DNA from 2 places in the Micromonospora sp. NBC_01796 genome. Region 2 is predicted to be linked to the other one. Evidence: predicted binding sites of a transcription regulator. Region 2 holds the regulator's gene; the other holds the start of a gene.
What was found. Region 2 encodes HspR, which represses chaperone genes until heat shock. Its sites were predicted from a motif close to TTGAGTNNNNNNNACTCAA; they were not measured.
Positions count from the first base shown of each region.

Region 1: lon (endopeptidase La) is a predicted target of HspR. The motif match lies at 4,832-4,850, and genes of this name have one in related genera.

Region 1 covers NZ_CP109078.1:7,938,806-7,945,774, reverse strand. The annotation lists gene OIE47_RS35300 (DedA family protein) at 1-364, opposite strand, end outside; gene OIE47_RS35295 (PDR/VanB family oxidoreductase) at 618-1,580, opposite strand; gene OIE47_RS35290 (hypothetical protein) at 1,600-1,830, opposite strand; gene OIE47_RS35285 (aromatic ring-hydroxylating dioxygenase subunit alpha) at 1,827-2,885, opposite strand; gene OIE47_RS35280 (ABC transporter substrate-binding protein) at 2,950-3,912, opposite strand; gene OIE47_RS35275 (excalibur calcium-binding domain-containing protein) at 4,106-4,699, opposite strand; gene lon (endopeptidase La) at 4,873-6,969, shown strand, end outside.
Region 2 covers NZ_CP109078.1:3,131,337-3,138,305, forward strand. The annotation lists gene dnaK (molecular chaperone DnaK) at 1-1,208, shown strand, start outside; gene grpE (nucleotide exchange factor GrpE) at 1,370-2,212, shown strand; gene dnaJ (molecular chaperone DnaJ) at 2,307-3,512, shown strand; gene OIE47_RS14460 (heat shock protein transcriptional repressor HspR) at 3,539-3,979, shown strand; gene OIE47_RS14465 (hypothetical protein) at 4,316-4,603, shown strand; gene OIE47_RS14470 (hypothetical protein) at 4,694-5,125, opposite strand; gene OIE47_RS14475 (cation:proton antiporter) at 5,297-6,514, opposite strand; gene OIE47_RS14480 (cation:proton antiporter regulatory subunit) at 6,521-6,969, opposite strand, start outside.

The sequences.
Region 1 (6,969 bases), 3.8 Mb from region 2:
CGCCGATCCAGCGGCCGAGCATGACCGCGGCCGGACCGTGGCGCTGGATGAACGTCTCCGCCCGTTGCCAGCGCTCCTCGCCGACCCACCGGCCCAGCCGGCTGCGGCGCAGCGGCATCCCCGTCCGCCGGCCGATCTCGTATCCGACGCTGTCCCCGACGACCGCGCAGACCGCCGCGACGATGACCAGCGCCGCGATGTTGGTCCGTCCGGTGGCGGCGAGCGCGCCGCCGATCAGCAGGGCCGTCTCGCCGGGGAGGATCAACCCGATGAAGGCGGCGCACTCGCCGAAGGCGAGCAGCCCGACCAGCACCAGTAGCGGCCAGCCGGACAGGTCGGACAGGATGTCGGTGAGCTGGTCCACCCGGAGGCCCCGGTCAGCCGGTGCCGGTCGGTGGGCGCACCCGCGCGCCGCCGCCGGTCCGGCGCACGTCGGCTCGGACGGGTCTGCGCATCTCGTCCCCTCGTCGGGCAGGTGCTGTGGCTGGTGCCGCAACCGGTGGTCGGCGTCCGACCACCAGCACCATCAGAACACCCCGCGACGCCCCGACCAGGGGGAATCAGTGACCCTCCCGGATCACCGTCGTCACCCGTACGAGTGACTCGCCCGCTCCCGGTCAGAGATCCAGTACGAGGCGCGGGCCCCGGGACCGGGAGACGCAGATGTACATCGTGTCGTTGGCCGCCTGCTCCTCGTCGGTGAGCAGCGAGTCCCGGTGGTCCGGTTCCCCCGCGAGCACGCTCGTCTCACAGGTCCCGCAGGTCCCCTCGGTGCAGGAGTAGAGCACGTCCACCCCGGCGTCCTCGATCGTCTCCAGCACCGAGCGGTCGGGCGGAACGGTCAGCACCAGGCCCGACTGTGCGAGTTCGACCTCGAAGGAACCCGCCCGGACCGGCGCTCCCTGCTCTTTCGGGGCGAAACGTTCCACCCGCAGGGTGCCCGGCCGCCGATCTCGGCAGGTCGCCTCCACCGCCAGCAGCAGGGGTTCCGGCCCGCAGCAGTAGACCAGGGTCGCCGGGTCCGGGTCGGCGAGGATCCGGTCGAGGTCGAGCAGGCCGGTCTCGTCCTGCGGCCGGACCGCGACCCGGTCGCCGTACCGCTCGGTCAACTCGCGGACGAAGGCCATCGAGGAGCGGGTCCGGCCGCCGTACACCAGCCGCCAGGGGACACCGGCGGACTCGGCGGCGGCGAGCATCGGCACGATCGGGGTGATCCCGATGCCGCCGGCGACGAAGACGTAACGCGGTGCCGGTTCGAGCGCGAAGTGGTTGCGCGGGCCCTGCACGCGTACGGTGTCGCCGGCCGCCAGGTTGTCGTGCATGAACCGGGATCCGCCCCGGGACGTCGGCTCCAGCAGGACCGCGATCGTCCACTGCCGTGCCTCGTCGACGTCGCCGCAGAGCGAGTACTGGCGGGTGGACCCGTCGTCGAGGATCACGTCGATATGGGCGCCCGCGCTCCAGTCGGGCAGCACGCGACCGTCGGGCGCGGCGAGGGTCAGCCGTACGACTCCCTCGGCGGCCCGCTCCCGGTGCCGGACGACCAGGTCGAGCTCCTCCTCGGCGCCGGTGCTGCCCATGTCCGCTCCTCCTGGTGCCTCACGCCCGCATCCCGGCCGGGAGCCGACCGACGGGTGGGACCGGGCGGTCCGGGTCGGGGCCGTTGCCGTGCTGCTCGGGATGGCCCAGCAGCCAGTCCCAGAGTTCGACCGGGTCCTCGGCCTCCTGCGACGTCCCGCACCAGCAGTAGCCACGCAGCCGGTCGGAGCCGGGCAACCAGACGATGCGGTAGATCCCGGTACCGGTGAGCCTGGTCGGCTCCGGGGTCATCGCGCCGCTGCCTGCGCCTGGGGTGCACTCGCCGCCGCCATTCGCCTCAGTATGCGGCGCGCGGCCAGCCCGCCGGTATCGATGTTTATGCTCAGTTCCCGGAAGCCCTCGGGCTCGGTGGCGATGACCTGTTCGAGCCGGTTGAGCGCGGTGACGTCCTGCAACACCACGGTCCGGTTGCTGTTCTCGAGGAAGTCCGAGACCTCCCGGTCGTCGAGGGCGAAGTCGCGGGCCACCGCCCAGAAGTCGTGCGTAGTGGTCTCGGTTTCCGGGGTGATGGCGTAGACGACCTCGACGTGGAACGCGCGCTCGTCGGTGCCGTCCGGCTCCGGATAGACCCCGACCGGGGCGATCCGGCTGTGCAGCAGGTAGAGGCAGGGTGGGTGGTACTCGATGTCCTGCCACCGGACGATCCGGCCCTCGATCCCGGTGGAGCGGGAGTAGAACGGCGGGCACTCGGCGTCGTCCATGTGCCGGCTGACGTAGATGACGCCCCGCTCCTCGTCGACCTCCGTGGTGATCGGCGTGTTCGCGACCTCCGGGGTGCCGATGTAGCCGCCGTGCAGGTACGTCTCGTGCGAGAGGTCGAGCAGGTTGTCCACCAGCAGGTCGTACCGCGCGGCCAGCGGCTCCATCCCGTACACGGCTGTGTAACCGTCCAGGTCCAGCCAGGGTGCCCGGGGGATGGTCGACTCGTCGGCACCGGCCGGCTCGCCGATCCACACCCAGACGAAGGAGTCCTGCTCCTTGACCGGGTACGAGCCCAGCCTCGCCGCCCGGGGCACCCGGGTCTGACCCGGCACCGCCACACAGATCCCGTCCGCCCCGTACGTGAAGCCGTGGTAACCGCAGACCACGGTGTCACCGACCAGGTGGCTCGGCGGTTGGGACAGCGGGAAGCGGCGGTGCACACACCGGTCGGTCATCGCGACCACCGCACCGGCCTCGGTACGCCAGAACAGGATCGACTCTCCGCAGACCGTACGGGAGAACAGGTCCCGCCCGATCTCGCTGCCGTAGGCCGCGACGTACCACTGGTTCCTGACGAACTCCATCTCCGGTCTCCTTCCCACCGCCCCGCCGCGCGGGCTGCGCGACGGGGAACGGTTCCGTTCCGGGTTACTGGAAGAGCGCGTCCACCTGCGGCGCCTTCGTGACCAGGCCGTCGCGCAGGGCCAGGTCGGCCAGCGCCTGGATGGACTGCCGGTTGATCTCCGCGGGGAAGGAGGGCAGCGTCAGGGTGGGGATGATCTCGGCCCCGATCGAGGTGTACGTGGACAGGACCTGACGGGTCTCGTCCGGGTGGGCCGAGGCGTACGCCTGCGACTCCACCATCGCGTCGGTGAACGCCCGGACCAGGTCCGGGTCGGACTTGAGCAGAGCCTCCGAGGTGAAGTACGTGGCCACCGAGAGGTTCGGGGTCGCCTCCGCGTAGGCCGAGGAGATGTCCCGGCCCTTCTGGTTGCGGGCGATGGTCAGGAAGGGCTCGACGATGAACGCGGCGTCGACCCGACCGTTTGCCACCGCTGCCGGCATGTCCGGGAACGGCAGCTCGACGAACTTCACCGTCTTGGGGTCGCCGCCGGCCTTGCGGACCGCCTCGCGTACGACGGTGTCGCTGATGTTGTTGAGGGTGTTGATGGCCACGGACTTGCCGGACAGGTCGGCGCTCGACTTGATCGGGCTGCTCTCCGGCACGACCACCCCGGCGAAGTCCTTGCCCGGGGTGCCGGTGGAGGAGGGACCCGGTGCCACGATCTTGAGGGGGAGCCCGCGGGTCTGTGCGAGCAGCAGCGAGGTGTTGTTGCTGAACCCGAACTGGAACTGGCCGGAGAGTACGGCCGGGACGATGGCGGCACCGCCCTGGGCCAGTTCGAGCTTGACCTCGAGCTTGCGGTCGGCGAAGAATCCCTTTTGGACGCCCAGGTAGATCGGTGCCACGTCCAGGATCGGAATCACCCCGACGGTGATCTTCGTGGCCTGGTCCCCGGCCCCGCTGTCGGTGCTCTCGCCGTCTCCACCACCGCCGCAGGCGGTGAGCAACATGGCGGCGGCCAGGACAACGGCAAGTTTCCTACGCATCTGGTGCTCCCGATCCGGCCGAAAACACGTAGCTTCCGGCCAACCCCGTGCGAATCGTGAAGATGGATTCCTCTATGGACCCTAGAGACGGTCGGACGGGCGGTCAACAAACAGCCGATCGGAGCCGCTGGGCAGCGGATCGTCGACCGGCGTTGCACCGTCCGGTGGCCGGGCCGATGCCGTACGGGCCGGCTCAGTCCCTGTTCTTCTCGCAGGCGATGCCGTCGCCGTCCCGGTCCAGCTTGGCCGAGTAGCCGGGATCGCCCCGGTGCAGCGGCGTGACACCCGCCCGGCGGGCCTGGTTGCAGTTCCGGTAGACGACGACGGCGCCGCCCTGGCCGGGCTCCGGGGTCGGTGCGACGACGGGTTGAGCGATGGGCGAGGTGGTGGCCACGGTCGCGCTCCGGGTGGTTCCGGTCTTGGTCCGGGGCTGGGTCGGCGGTGCGGGGGTGGTCGGTCGGGTTGTCGTCCGGGGTGTGGGGGGTGCCGGCGGCGCGACCTGCACCGGCGCCCTGGCGGCACCGTCCGGTGCCAGCGCGGTCGGGGTCTGACCGGCGAATACGGCGCTCAACGTGGCCGCTCCCACCCCCAACGTCAGGACCAGCAGCAACGCGAGGAGCCAGATGCGTCGGCGGTTGGCGCCGATCCGGACAGGTGCGGCGGCGGTGGGCGAGGGGTCCGCCGGGCGGGGGACCGCCGAGCGGTAGCGGCCCGCCGCCTGGTTACCTCGCCCGTACGCGAACGCGCGGGGTTCCTGCCGCTGGTTGTCGAGGGGCGGCTGGCTCACCAGAGCAGGTTACAGGTGCGCTCAGCGAAGCCGGCCGATGGCTGTCGAGGCGTCCGGGAACGATCAGACCGGTCGTCGCCGGCCCGGATGTGGCCTGCGCCACAACGCGGAACACGGGGCACGGTTTGTTACTTGAGTCGTACAGGCTCAACTCAAACGATGGCAGGTGTTCGATGGCAACTCTTCCGGTTCTGCCCCTGACCGACGCAGTCCTGCTGCCCGGGATGGTCATCCCGGTGACCCTCGACCCGAGCACCCAGGCTGCCGTCGACGCCGCTCGCGCGGCGGGTGACAAGAAAGTTCTTGCGGTGCCCCGGGTGGACGGGGAATATGGCTCCATGGGCGTTATCGCCCTGATTGAGAAGGTCGGTCGGCTGCCCAGCGGTGAGCCTGCTGCCGTGGTCCGTGGCATGTCCAGGGCCCGGATCGGCTCCGGCGTGCCCGGACCGGGAGCGGCGCTCTGGGTCGAGGCGACCGAGCTCGACGAGCCCGCGCCGACCGGCAAGGCCAAGGAACTCGCCCGCGAGTACAAGGCCCTCACCACGTCGCTGCTCCAGGAGCGCGGCGCCTGGCAGGTCATCGACGCCCTCGAGCGGATGACCGACCTGTCCGAGCTCGCCGACTCCTCCGGGTACGCCTCGTGGCTCACCCTGGCCCAGAAGACCGAACTGCTCTCCGCGCCCGACGTGACCACCCGACTGGAACTGCTCGTCGGCTGGGTCCGCGACCACGTCGCGGAGCAGGAGGTCACCGAGCAGATCAACTCGGAGGTACGGGAGGGTCTGGAGAAGTCCCAGCGCGAGTTCCTGCTCCGCCAGCAGCTCGCCGCGATCCGCAAGGAACTGGGCGAGGACGAGCCGGACGGCTCGGCCGACTACCGGTCCCGGGTCGAGTCCGCCGACCTGCCCGACAAGGTACGCGAAGCGGCCATGCGCGAGGTCGGTCGGCTGGAACGGGCCAGTGACGCCTCCCCGGAGGCCGGCTGGATCCGGACCTGGCTGGACACCGTACTGGAAATGCCCTGGACGACCCGGACCGACGACAACACCGACCTGGCCGCGGCCCGTGAGGTGCTCGACGCCGACCACGCCGGACTGAGCGACGTGAAGGACCGGATCCTGGAGTACCTGGCGGTGCGCAACCGTCGGGCCGCCCGCAACCTGCAGGTGGTCGGTGGCCGTGGCTCCGGTGCGGTGCTCGCCCTGGCCGGTCCGCCCGGAGTGGGCAAGACCAGCCTCGGCGAGTCCGTCGCCCGTGCGCTCGGCCGCAAGTTCGTCCGGGTCTCGCTCGGTGGAATCCGTGACGAGGCGGAGATCCGGGGTCACCGGCGCACCTACGTCGGTGCGCTGCCCGGCCGGATCGTTCGGGCACTGCGCGAGGCGGGTTCGATGAACCCGGTCGTGCTCCTGGACGAGGTCGACAAGATCTCCGCGGGCTACGCCGGTGACCCGGCCGCCGCCCTGCTCGAGGTCCTCGACCCGGCCCAGAACCACACCTTCCGGGACCACTACCTGGAGGTCGACCTCGACCTCTCGGACGTGCTCTTCCTGGCCACCGCCAACGTGGTCGACTCCATCCCCGGCCCGCTGCTGGACCGGATGGAACTGGTCACGCTCGACGGCTACACCGAGGAGGAGAAGGTCGCCATCGCCCGTGACCACCTGCTGCCCCGGCAGCTCGAGCGGGCCGGCCTGACCGCCGAGGAGTTCAGCGTCAGCGACGAGGCCCTGGGCCAGGTCGCGGCCGAGTACACCCGCGAGGCGGGGGTACGGCAACTGGAGCGGGCCCTGGCCCGGATCCTGCGCAAGGTCGCGGTCGCGCTGGCCACGACCGACGAACCGGTACGGGTCGACACCGACAACCTCAAGACCTACCTGGGACGACCCCGGTTCACCCCGGAGTCGGCCGAGCGCACCGCCGTACCGGGCGTGGCGACGGGTCTGGCGGTGACCGGTGCCGGTGGTGACGTCCTCTTCATCGAGGCGACCAGCATGGAGGGCGAGCCGGGGCTGACCCTGACCGGCCAACTCGGCGACGTGATGAAGGAGTCGGCGCAGATCGCCCTGTCGTACCTGCGCTCGAACGGCCGCAAGTTCGGGCTCGACCCGAACGCGCTGGCCGGACGCCGGATCCACCTGCACGTACCGGCGGGTGCGGTGCCCAAGGACGGCCCCAGTGCCGGCATCACCATGGTCACCGCGTTGGCCTCGCTGGCCTCCGGTCGGCCGGTACACCCGGAGTTCGGGATGACCGGTGAGGTCACCCTGGCC
Region 2 (6,969 bases):
AGATGGCGATGCAGCGGCTCCGCGAGGCGGCCGAGAAGGCCAAGATCGAGCTGTCCGCGGCGACCACCACGAGCATCAACCTGCCGTACATCACCGCCGGTCCGGCGGCCACCGACGGTGCCCCGTCGGCCCCGCTGCACCTCGACGCCACCCTGACCCGGGCCGAGTTCCAGCGCATGACGCAGGACCTGCTGGACCGCACCAAGGGCCCGTTCGAGCAGGCGATCAAGGACGCCGGTGTCAAGGTCGCCGACGTCGACCACGTGATCCTGGTCGGCGGCTCCACCCGGATGCCGGCCGTCTCCGAGCTGGTCAAGCAGCTCATCGGCCGGGACCCGAACAAGGGCGTCAACCCGGACGAGGTCGTCGCGGTCGGTGCCGCGCTCCAGGCCGGTGTGCTCAAGGGTGAGGTCAAGGACGTCCTGCTGCTCGACGTGACCCCGCTGAGCCTGGGCATCGAGACCAAGGGCGGCATCTTCACCAAGCTGATCGAGCGCAACACCACCATTCCGACGAAGCGCTCCGAGGTCTTCACCACGGCGGACGACAACCAGCCGTCGGTGCTGATCCAGGTCTTCCAGGGTGAGCGCGAGATCGCCTCCTACAACAAGAAGCTCGGCACCTTCGAGCTGACCGGGCTGCCGCCGGCGCCGCGCGGCGTGCCGCAGGTCGAGGTCACCTTCGACATCGACGCCAACGGCATCGTGCACGTCAACGCGAAGGACCTGGGCACCGGCAAGGAGCAGTCGATGACGATCACCGGCGGCTCGGCGCTGCCGAAGGACGACATCGAGCGGATGATGCGCGACGCCCAGGACCACGCGGACGACGACAAGCGCCGCCGCGAGGAGGCGGAGACCCGCAACGTCGCCGAGCAGCTCCAGTGGCAGACCGAGAAGTTCCTGGCCGAGAGCGGCGACAAGCTCCCCGGCGAGTCCCGCGACCAGATCAACGAGGCCCTCGGTGACCTGCGCAGCGCCCTCGGCGGCACCGACCTGGAGGCGATCAAGTCGGCGCACGAGAAGCTGGCCACCGTCTCCCAGCAGGCCGGCTCGCTGCTCTACGCCCAGCAGGCGGACCAGGGCGAGCAGCCCGGTGCCGCGGGTGCGGGTGCCGGCGCGACCGGTGCCGGCCCGACCGGCAAGCCGGCCGGCGGTCCGGACGACGTCGTGGACGCCGAGATCGTCGACGAGGACGACAAGAAGTGACCCGTCGCCACCACGCCGGCCCGGCCGCCCCTGTGCGGTCGGGACCGGCGCTGCCTTCGGCGCTCATCGGCGCGAGGTAGTCGCGTGGCCGAACAGCGCAGGGTGATCGCCCAGCCCGGTCCCGTGGACCGGGGTCTGGACGAGCGGAGCGAGGAGAAGTCATGACGGAGAAGCCACAAGCCGCCGACCCGGAGACCACCGGGTCGACGCCGGGTGGCTCCGGCCCGGCGCAGGAGCAGGCTGGCGAGCGGGTTGTCATCCGGGACAATCGGAAGATCGATCGGCACGACAACGGGTCCGACCCGGCCACCGACGACGCCGATCCGGCGGATGTCGAGGCGCGGGTGAACGGGGTCGAGCCAGGGCAGCCGGACGAGTCGGACGACGACGAGGAACTGGTGGGCGAGTCGGACACCCCGATCCTGGACGAGTTGGTCGAGGACGCCGAGGTCGAGGTCGAGCTCGCCGACGGTAAGGCCCGAGGGCCGAAGCTGGATCAGCCGACCGGGCCGGAGGGCGCGGTGGTGGACGCCCCGGCAAAGCCGGTCAGCGGCGCACCCGGCCCGCTCGGTGCCGAGTTGGAGGCACTGCGCGGCGAGCTCGACGAGCGGACCCGGGACCTCCAGCGGGTGTCGGCGGAGTACGCCAACTACCGCAAGCGGGTGGACCGGGACCGGGGGGTGGCAGCCGAGCAGACCACCGGACAGGTGCTGACCGCGCTGCTGCCCGTACTGGACGACCTGGACCGGGCACGCGAGCACGGCGACCTGGTCGGGCCGTTCGGCACCGTGGCCGAGCAGCTCAACACGGCACTGACCAGGTTCGGCCTGACCCCCTTCGGGGAGAAGGGCGACCCGTTCGACCCGACCCGGCACGAGGCGGTGGCGCACCAGACCTCGGCCGAGGTCACCGAGCCCACCTGCGTCGAGGTCATGCGTCGCGGTTACCAGCTCGGCGAGCGGCTGCTGCGGCCCGCCCTGGTCGCCGTCGCCGATCCGGAGTAGTTGGATTCGACTGTCATGATCGGGGCGTACCGGGGGCCGCTGCGGCGGACGCGGTACGCCCCGATCACGACGCGAGGAAGGGGGTGGACGACAGATGAGTTCCAAGGACTGGCTGGAGAAGGACTTCTACGCCGCGCTGGGTGTGGGTAAGTCCGCCTCCTCCGATGAGATCAAGAAGGCGTACCGCAAGCTCGCCCGCGAGTCGCACCCGGACCACAACCCGGGCGACCCGCAGGCTGAGGAGCGGTTCAAGACCGTCTCCGAGGCGTACGACGTCCTCTCCGACGAGCGCAAACGCCGGGAGTACGACGAGATGCGCTCGCTGTTCGGCTCGGGTGCGTTCCGACGCAACGCCCGCAGCGGCCAGCCGAGCGCCGGCGGTTACCCGTTCGACGTGTCGGACCTGTTCGGCAACGCCGGTCAGGCGGGTGCCGGCGGTGCCGGGGACCGTCGGTTCGGCGGTGCCGGGTTCTCCGACCTGTTCAGCTCGATCTTCTCCGGTGGCGGTGCCGCCGGTGCGCCGCCACGGGCCCGTGGCCCGGCTCGGGGGCGCGACGTCGAGGCCGAGGTCGTACTCGACTTCAACGACGCCGTACGCGGGGTCACCCTGCCCCTGACCCTGCGCGCGCCGGGCGTCTGCGACACCTGCCACGGCGACGGCGCCAAGCCCGGCACCCAGCCGAGGGCCTGCCCGCAGTGCCACGGTGCCGGTGTGGTCACCCGCAACCAGGGCTCGTTCAGCTTCTCCGAGCCGTGCCGCGAGTGTCAGGGCGTCGGCACGGTGGTGGAGGAGAAGTGCCCCGAGTGCCTCGGCACCGGCGGGGTGACCAAGACCCGCACCCTGAACGTACGGTTCCCGGGTGGGGTGGCCGACGGCCAGCGGATCCGGCTTGCCGGGCGCGGTGAGCCGGGCGAGCGCGGCGGCTCCGCCGGTGACCTCTACGTGCTGGTCAAGGTACGCAACGACGAGCTGTTCGGGCGCAGCGGTGACGACCTCACACTGACCGTCCCGATCACCATCGCCGAGGCGGTGCTCGGCACCGACCTGCGGCTGCCCACGATGGACGGTGCGGTGACCCTGCGGGTGCCGCCGGGCACACCGAGCGGCCGGACCCTGCGGGCCCGGGGCAAGGGTGTCGCCCGCCGCGACGGCCAGGCCGGCGATCTGCTGGTGACGGTCGAGGTCACGGTGCCGGCGCAGGTCTCGCCGGAGGCCCGTGAAGCATTGGAATTGTTCGCCAAGCAGACTCCTCCGGCCGGTCGGGAACATCTCGACGCCCGGGTGCGTCGAGTTAACTAGCGGTCGTGATGCGGAGGTGAGTGGCGATGACTGAGGAATTCATCATCTCGGTCGAGACGTCGTCCGATGCCAAGGTGTTGATGATCTCGGTGGCGGCGCGGATGGCGGGAATGCACCCCCAGACGCTGCGCCAGTACGACCGGATGGGGCTGGTCCAGCCCGGCCGGGCGGCCGGCGGTGGGCGGCGCTACAGCGTGCGCGACGTCGCCCTGCTGCGTGAGGTGCAGCGACTCAGTCAGGACGACGGGGTCAACCTCGCCGGCATCAAGCGGATCATCGGCCTGGAGCAGTTGGTCGACGAGTTGCAGCAGCGGATGGCCCAGATGGAAGCCGAGCTGGAGCACGCGTACCGGCGGGTCGCCGAGCTGGAGGCCGCGGCGGCCAGTGGCCCGTTCCCGCGCCGCGACCTCGTACCGACCAACCAGGTCTCGACCGCCCTGGTCGTCTGGCGCCCCCGTCCCCGCTGACCCGACCCGTTCGAGCCGTTCGGATACCACCACGCCCCGCATTTCCCCCCGGAAGTGCGGGGCGTTGCCCTACCTTGAGGATGCCGGCACGGGCCGGGATCCACGGGGGGTCCCGACCCGTACCGCCTTCCCCCGCCCTCCGCCCCCACCCCCACCCTCCGCGACGATCTTGCAGTTGTGGCGCCCCAATTCGCGCGTTTCATCCGCATTCGTAAACCACCACAACTGCAAGATCGTCGCGGGGCTGGGGCTGGGGCTGGGGCTGGGGCTGGGGCTGGGACTGGGGTCGCTGCATCTCCTGCTGCTGGTGCCGGTGGTGTCGGTCACGCTCCAGGGGTGCGGGACGGTCGCGCAGGACCGACGTTCCAGACCGCCGGCCGTACGGTCTGGCAGGCGCTCGCGGTAGCCGCGATCCTCTGGTCCATCGTGGACGAGCGGGTCACGATCTCGTTCGGTCTCGCCTTCTTCTACGTCGTCGTCGGCAGTGCCGCGAGCGACCTGGTGGCGATGGGAGCCTGGTCGACGGGGAGTTGGGCGCTGGTCGACCTGGGTGTCCTGGCGATTCTGCCGGTCCTCAGCATCGCCGTCGGCGCGACGGTTGCCGTGTTCCGCGCCCGCGTCTGACCGGGGCCCGAGTCCGACCCGGGGTGGCCGGCAGGATCAACGGGGGCTGCCGGCCGCTCCGGGCCGCAACTGTCAGAGGCTGTCGCTCGCTCAGGCGAGGCGGCGGTTCTGGCGGACCAGGCCGCCCTCGCACCAGTCGTGGTAGTTGAACAGCTCCGGCTTGGCCAGCAGCACCCGACTGTTGTGCGCCCAGACCTGCATCTGCTCGTCGCCGCCCTGCTCGGCCTGCTCGACCAGCTTGCGCAGCCGCCGTTTGGGGTGGGCACGGAACTTCGTCCGGATGCCGTCGGCCGCGTAGATGTAGAGGCAGTGCAGGGCGAACCGGCGGGCCGGGCAGGACCGGTCCATCGCCAGGTCGAACAGGGTGGTGATCAGCCGGTCACCGGAGACCAGCAGGTCCCAGTCCTGTGGCATGGATTGCAGGGGCACGGAATCGGGCTGGTAAGCCCAGGCACGCAACTCGGTGGGAGACGGGTCCACCGGGTTGGAGAAGCCTTGGAACGCGGTCTGCTGCACGCTCACCGGGCCGACCTTCCGCTCTCGCGAGCGCGGGACACTCAGCGTCCCGCGCACACCACCACCTGCTGCGGCGACACGGTAGCGTGCCGCCGCCGATCTGGGGAAGAACCCTGACGTGCCATTTCATCAAGCCGTTACGTCAAAAGTACGGAGAGTCCCCCGTACCGGGGCGATTCAGTCGACTGCCGGTGCCGGCTTGAGTGCCGACGCCTGAGCCTTGCGTCGCAACCAGTCCTTGAACCAGCGCATGTCCGGCAGCCGGGCCAGCATCGGACCGCTGACCACGGTGATAAGCACGTACGCCGTGGCGAGCGGGGCGAGTTGCGGTTCGATCACCACCCCGGCGCCGGTGGCGGTGACCGCCAGTCCGGCGATGACGATCGAGAACTCGCCGCGTGGCATGAGTGCGAGTCCCGTACGCCATCGGCCCGGTAGGGCGATCCCGACGCGGCGGGCGGCCAGGTAGCCGGTTAGCACCTTCGTGCCCATCGTGACGACGGCCAGCCCCAGCGCCGGCAGCAGCACCGGCGGCATGTCGGCGGGGTCGGTGGCCAGCCCGAAGAAGACGAAGAAGACGGCGGCGAAGAGGTCCCGCAGCGGCGAGAGCAGTTCGGTCGCGTGGTGTGCGACCGGCCCGGAGAGCGCGATGCCGACCAGGAAGGCGCCGACCGCCGCCGAGACCTTCAGCCCGGCCGCGAGGCCCGCGACCAGCAGGGTCAGCCCGAGTACGCCGAGCAGCAGCGCCTCCGGATCCTGTGGTGCGAACATCCGGGAGATGATGTGCCCGTACTTGATCGCGACGACCAGCACCACAATGACCGTGGCGACCGCGATGGCCAGCGCCTGCGCCCCGCCGAAGAGCCCGATGCCGGCCAGCAGGGCGGTCACCAGCGGCAGGTAGAGCGCCATCGCGAGGTCCTCGATGACCAGGATCGACAGGATGACCGGGGTTTCCCGGTTACCGAGGCGACCCAGGTCGGCCAGGACCTTGGCGATCACGCCGGACGACGAGACCCAGGTGATCCCGGCGAGCACCACGGCCGAGAGCCAGCCCCAGCCGAGCAGCAGCGCGAACGCGGCGCCGGGGAGCGCGTTGAGCAGCCCGTCGATCAGACCGGCGGGGGCGGCCGAGCGGAGGTTGCCGACAAGTTCGCTGGCCGAGTATTCCAGGCCCAGCATGACCAGCAGGAGGATCACGCCGATCTCGGCACCGACGGCGAAGAACTCCTCGCTGGCGGAGAGCGGCAGGATGCCGCCGTGGCCGAAGGCCAGGCCGGCCAGCAGGTAGAGCGGGATCGGGGAGAGCCCGATCCGGCGGCTCAACCGACCGAGCAGGCCGAGCCCGAGCAGCAGCGCGCCGACTTCGACGAGCAGGACAGTCTGATCATGCATCCGCGATCAGCCGTCCGGATCGCTGTCGGCGAGGATCGCGGTGACGCCGTCGAGACCCCTGCGGGTACCGACCACGACCACCACATCGCCGGCTTCGAAGCGGAACGAGGGGTCGGGGGAGGCGATGACCTCGCGCTCGCGCAGCACTGCCACGATCGAGGCGCTGGTCCGGGTGCGAGCCTTGGTGTCGCCCAGTTTCCGCCCGACGTACGGTGACCCCGCCGGGATGGAGATCTGCTCGGTGAGCAGTCCGGCGGCCTGCTGGCGCAGCCCGGAGAGCTGACCCAACATCAGCGAGGCGCCGAGGATGTCGGCCAGTGCCTCCGCCTCGTCGTCGGTCAGCGGGATGTCCGCCGTGCAGGCGTCGGGATCGTCCCGGTCGTAGAAGACCAGGTCGCGTCGACCGTTTCGATGGGTGACCACCCCGAGCCGGCGCCCGGACGTGGTCACCATGT